2 regions of the Pontibacillus sp. ABV4_188 genome follow, and region 2 is predicted to be linked to the other one. Evidence: riboswitches for the same ligand, from Rfam matches in the RefSeq annotation. Region 2 holds a riboswitch; the other holds the start of a gene.

Evidence for each region. A riboswitch is a leader RNA that binds a small molecule or an ion and turns the genes downstream of it on or off. The one in region 2 is predicted to bind lysine.
Region 1: it holds a riboswitch for lysine, as region 2 does, so the genes downstream of both, lysA (diaminopimelate decarboxylase) here and ACYX4O_RS16590 (Na+/H+ antiporter NhaC family protein) in region 2, are expected to answer to the same signal.

What each region holds. Positions count from the first base shown of each region.
Region 1 covers NZ_CM149975.1:1,053,366-1,056,531, forward strand. Annotated here, with positions in the region: gene ACYX4O_RS05310 (DUF2268 domain-containing putative Zn-dependent protease) at 1-61, shown strand, start outside; gene ACYX4O_RS05315 (hypothetical protein) at 78-233, shown strand; gene ACYX4O_RS05320 (YkvA family protein) at 618-1,067, shown strand; lysine riboswitch at 1,336-1,511, shown strand; gene lysA (diaminopimelate decarboxylase) at 1,611-2,897, shown strand; gene ACYX4O_RS05330 (hypothetical protein) at 3,099-3,166, shown strand, end outside.
Region 2 covers NZ_CM149975.1:3,236,373-3,239,538, forward strand. Annotated here, with positions in the region: gene ACYX4O_RS16590 (Na+/H+ antiporter NhaC family protein) at 187-1,755, opposite strand; lysine riboswitch at 1,991-2,174, opposite strand; gene yunB (sporulation protein YunB) at 2,236-3,024, opposite strand; gene ACYX4O_RS16600 (HD-GYP domain-containing protein) at 3,082-3,166, opposite strand, start outside.

The DNA of each region.
Region 1 (3,166 bases), 1.9 Mb from region 2:
AGAATGGACCAAAATGGCACCTGATGAAATATTAGAGAGAAGCGGTTATGGTTGGCGTTAGTAGTCTCTTATTATTAATGGGTTATGTGTTAAAAATCAAGCCCCTCATGCTTTACTACTATGAAGAAACATCAGCAAGTTTGACAGCAGGTGGCTCCATTCTGCCCATAGTGATTGGCGCGATTTGTTGCTATTTATTGGATCGAATCTATTATCGACAGAAAGTCATGTGAAGATCGAAAATACATATAATATCTGTGGACTCTACCATAGCGTATTCACTTAGATAGTGGATACGCTTTTTAATATGGCATGCTTCCGTTCCCTCTACATATGGCAAAGGTGGTTCGGGAAATTGCGATACTCCTGCGGCAGGAGGAGACTTGTAATAGAAAGCGGAAGTTCGACTAAGATCGTCACATCGTGTGACAACGTCGAACGACCCCACGTCGTGTGGGGTCGCGGAAAGCGAGTGATTTCCCCAACCACCTTCCTCTCATTCTAAGCTAACGGAAGCATATTACCGTTTTTGCCTCATCTTACTGATTGATCAGGAATAAATCCACCCTATTCAGGGAAAACAGAAACCAAGATCATTCGATTAAAGGAGAGGGACCATGGAGGAAAAGAAGACCTATCAACAACGCTTAAAAAACTTAAATCCAGCCCGTGCCATAGAACGAGGACGAGATTATTTCTCTGAAAAAGAATTCGGTGAAAAAGTACGCGCCTATAGCGGCCGTCTAGGAAAGAAAGGCGTATACTATAGCTTGCTCCTTTTCTACGCATTCAAAAATCCTGATACACCAAAGAAAGCAAAGCTAACGATTGCCGGTGCGCTTGGATACCTAATCCTGCCAGTAGATGCCATCCCCGATATGATCCCGGCCGTTGGGTTTGCTGATGACAGTGCCGTGATTATTTACGCCGTCTACCAGGTGTTGTCTCATATCAATGACGACGTGCGAAGTCAGGCAAAGGAGCGCGTGAAGAAGTTGTTCGGGGATTCGATTGATGTGGATGAGCTCGAGGATCCTAAGGATTCAGACCGCACGGCTGAAGGGTAATCAACAAGACTTTTCTGAGTACGGTTACTTAGGAAAGTCTTTTTCTGTATGATGGAAGTAGATTGAAATTCGGGAAGGGCGTGGGAATGATGTTTGAATGGGTATACGTTCCGGACTGGTATGTGTGGATGACGGCGGTTGTGGTTATTTTGTTTATAGCTGCGACCGAGTATTTCTTAAGGTAGGGGATCTTTTTTAAGTGGCGCGTTATTGACATTTGTTAAAACATAATGGTATAGTTTCTAACCATAATATAATAATAACTCTCTCTGACAATAGAGGCGCGAGTATGATGAGTAGCTTTCCGGAGGACAATGGGTCCAGAGAAGGGGAGGGAAAGGCAGATCGCCGAGATAAAGAGTAGCCATTCTATTCTTTGTTGGGTTGGTATTGAATAAATGCCAGACTGTCGCAATGCTAAGATTGTGGAGCACTATTGAAGAGATGTTGTACATATCTTCAAGGTCTATTTCTAGAAGAACCGTATGAACATCGCTTCATACGGTTTTTTGTGTTGCAGAGGAGACAAAAGGAGATTTATAGATGCAAACAGTAGAAGCAAACGTACAAACAGATTTGGAAATCGGCGGGGTAAGTACGGAGAAGCTTGTTGAAGAATATGGAACGCCGCTTATGGTGTATGACGAAGGGATGATCCGTCGGCATGCCCGCGCATTTCGCGGCGCGTTCAAGTCGAGTGGTCTTGATTTCCAAGTCGCTTATGCGAGTAAAGCATTCTTGTGTAAAGAGATGGCGCGCTTGGCTAAACAGGAGAAGTTATCCCTTGATGTCGTCTCAGGTGGAGAATTATACACAGCACTCCAAGCAGGATTCCCGGCAGATCGTATTCATTTCCATGGCAATAATAAATCAGAAGAGGAATTAGCGATGGCCCTTGATGCACAGATTGGCTGTTTTGTCGTTGATAATTTCCTTGAGATTGAAATGCTACATGACTTAGCCAATCAGCGTAATCAAGAAGTGAACATTTTGCTACGAGTGACACCAGGGGTGGAAGCTCATACACATGAATACATTATGACCGGCCAGGAAGATTCAAAGTTTGGATTTGGATTATCAAACGGGCAAGCGGAAACAGCGGTCCAAATTGCGACTCGTAAACCACAATATAAACTGTTAGGCATCCATTCTCATATCGGTTCGCAAATGTTTGAAACAGATGGATTTGACCAGGCTATTCAGATCTTAACTGGATTTGTGTATCAGATGAATAAGAAATACAGTCTTGAGTTACCGGTTCTGAACGTCGGTGGTGGATTTGGCGTTCGATACACAGAAGACGATCAGCCACTGGCTATCTCTGAATACGTTCAAGCCATTTCAGAAAGTGTAAAGAAGCACTATACCGATCATGAGCTGCCCTTCCCGGAAGTGTGGATCGAACCAGGTAGAAGCATGGTAGCAGAAGCGGGAACGACCTTATATAAAGTCGGCTCTAAAAAGATCATTCCAGATCTCCGTACGTATATCACGGTCGATGGAGGAATGACGGACAATATCCGTCCGGCCCTTTATCAGGCGAGGTACCAGGCGATGCTAGCCAACCGTCCGGATGAAGACGCAACGGAACTTGTGAGTGTAGCCGGGAAGTGCTGTGAATCAGGTGATATGCTGATCTGGGATCTGATGTTACCCCCTACGAATTACGGAGATATCTTGGCTGTCTTTAGTACAGGTGCTTATGGGTATTCGATGGCAAGTAACTATAACCGCATTCCACGTCCGGCTGTCGTGTTTGCGCAAGACGGGGAATCGCGTGTTGTGATTGAACGAGAGACGTATGAGGATTTGGTGAGGAAGGATCAGTAGATGTAAGGCCCTATGTATTCTCAAGTAAAGTTCGTTATGGTACGCTGTGTTTACCAACTTTTGGATGTTTTGTGATCCAAGCTGGGTATTGAATTAAACAGAGAATACATAACAGTTTACGAAAGAGCGCTCCTTTAAGGTTTCTTCATTGTTAAAGAATTCGGCTGTTGAAGAATCTAAGGAGAGTAGGGGGGACAACATATGTTACGAAAAGTGAATATCGTTTTGCCAGCTTTGGTGCTTGGTCTATGCTTGTATGATCTTTTTAT
Region 2 (3,166 bases):
GGCTCACCAGCTCCCCACAGGAAAGCGAGTGGTTTCCAGGCCCACCTTACACTCAACTATAGCAAACGAAAACATTCTCTAAACTTCGGATCTTCAACATTGCTTCCCTTATATGGATCTAACGCAGGTCTTAGCTCAACAATAAAAAAATCCCGTTATGTACGTTACATAACGGGATTTACACAACTATGCAGTTTTGGATTCGTTTACTTCTGAATCATTGCTTTTTGGATTAATCGCAAACACCACAATTATTACAAGTAAGAGCGTAATAACAAGAGAAAGCAATGCACTAGACGTCATGCCATAAACCACATAACCAACAGAAGTGGCCGCGGCACTAATTAAAGCATAAGGCAATTGCGTCATGACGTGGTCAATGTGATTGGATCCTGCTCCTGTAGAAGATAGAATTGATGTGTCTGAAATCGGAGAACAGTGATCTCCAAACACACTTCCTGCTAATACAGCTGCTAAAGCAGGTAAGAACATGCTTACGTCTGTGTTTGCTGCGATATTCCCTGCAATGGGGAGCATAATTCCAAATGTTCCCCATGACGTTCCTGTGGAGAACGCCATTCCTCCAGATACTAAGAAGACGAGTAATGGTAAATAAGACGGGGCAATGTTCAGAGATTCAAATTGAGCTGCTAAGAATTCACCTGTCTCAAGCTCACCAATAATGGCCCCAATCATCCATGCAAAGACTAAAATATAAATAGCTGGCATCATTGCTTTAGATCCTTCAAGGCTTACTTTGCTAAGAGGTGACTTTTCACCAGGTTGAGTTACATACAGAACAAATCCACTTAGTGCGGCAAATAAGCCACCAGCAAATAATGAGCGATTTACATTTGTATTCTTGAAAATCTCAAGAATAGTTACGTTTCCTTCTGTCCCTTGGATGCCCGTTATTACCATGGCAATGACAGTAGCCGCAATTAATACAACGATAGGAACAATCAAGTGATAGACACGCCCATTGTGGACATCTTTAAATTCATTGTTCAAGTCACCCGGCACGTCTTTCGTCTGGTCAACAAGTTCCCCTTCAACTTCAGCTTTTTGCTCATGCCTCTTCATGGCTCCAATATCGAATTTACGATAAATGGTTAAGAACACAAGGAGTATAGCTGCGAATACATATAAGTTCATTGGAATCATCTTAACAAACGCTTCTAAGCCACTAAACTGAGTTAATTCATTTGTTGCAATAATGGTCCCTATAGTACCAATAATATATGCACCCCAGCTTGATATCGGTGAAATTACCGTAATTGGCGCTGACGTAGAGTCAATAAGATACGCTAACTTTGCTCTAGAGACTTTATAACGATCTGTTAATGGGCGAGCAACCTGCCCTATTGCCAGACTATTAAAGTAATCGTCAATGAAAATAATAATACCTAATACAGCTGGCATAGTTTGAGCACCCTTACGTGTTTTAACACGTTGGATCGCCCACTCTCCAAATGCACGACTTCCACCGGAAGCAGTCATAAAGGCTGTTGTAATCCCTAATAAGATTAAAAAGCTGAGTAAGAATAAATTGCCTAAATTAAGCGCGCCATCTACATAGAAAATCGTATAGAATTGTGTCCATACTTCAGATAATGTCGCAGGTATAGAAAAACCATGGAGCATGAAAGCACCAAGTAAAATTCCTACTCCCAATGAGATAAGCACTCGTCTTGTAACTAAGACTAAGACAAGCATAACAAGTGGTGGAATAAGTGAGTAAATCGTTCCTTCCATCTTTTCGTTCCCTCCATTTTTTGTAATGATCTCCTTCGTGTTTCAGCCTTGATGTTATTGAAGGAAAGGAACGATGGACATGACGATGCAAGTACTGTCGAGCGCAGATTGGTGTGGTAATCTGGCTTTAAAATGCAGAAGAGTAAGAGGAAATAAAAAAACAGCAAATAATGATAGAGAAAATAACCTATCATTACTTGCTGTTTTATCGCAAATAATATTGTTATCCTCCATCTCGATCAGTAGCGCATCATGCAATCCAACGTTCGGTTTGCATGACAGTACATTCTCTATTTGGGAATGCACCAGCGTAAGGAAGGGGACCCTTCGTTACACTTCGGCAAGCAGCCCTTTCTCCAGTTCTCATTGTTGTCATCCTCAAACTGGGTACTAATGCTAAATGCACCTCTACCTCATCGATATGATAAGGGTAGATGAAATTCAATTTTTGTGTAAGACAAATATTATCTTAACAAGTTTTTATGGTCCTGGCAAGGGGTTCGTTGGAACTTCAATAGATGGATTCATTCCACCGCCACCACCATTATAGAAATCAGGTACTTTCCCAATAATGACGTTATGTGCAATAGGAACTTCGGTATTGACTGTGATCAGCTTTGTAGAAAACGGCAGGAGTACTTGTAAATTGACTTCAACTCTTAAATCAATATCAACAACAAGCATATTAATACCATACTCTTTCTCTTCTTTAATAGCATCCGCTTTCACATTTCCAATGTAAGTAAAATGGACAGGAATCTCTGGTCCTAGGTTTGATAATAACGTATTCCCAGTCGCTTGCCCTAAAGGAATTCTAGCAATGGTACGTTTATCTTGTACAATCTCTGTATTCGTCTCCTCAGGTTGGTCAATATCCACATCATAGGATATACCAGGGTCAGGATCTTCACCTTCCCCTAATCTTGTTAAATATTGATTAACGCGAAATAACGTATCCCTCGTTACTTTATTAATCGCCGCTGAGTTGAAGCCAGCGGACACTACATTTCCTTGATCATCATAAGTATACTGGACTAAATCATTCACATTTAAGTCTTCTGCCATTTTCTTACTGACCGTTTCTGCAATAGCTTCTTTTGCAAATTGTTCGGTTCTCGCCTCTGCAATCTCCATAATCTTCGGCTCGATCCCTTTATTTATAATCCATAAGCTTACAAAAGTGCTTATGAGAAAAAACATGAACGTTATAATAAATATCTGTCTGGCTGGAGGTGGTGCCATTGAACCTTTTCTTCTATTTCTCCCCATAATAAAACCCCCTCTCCTCAATCTTATGCAAGGTGAGGACAGGGTTTGACTGTTTTATTACGTTTTTCCAACCAACGTGGTATCGCATTCTGTAATGACAATATTCAAGGCTTTACTTAGATCTAATTCATAATAGGGATAT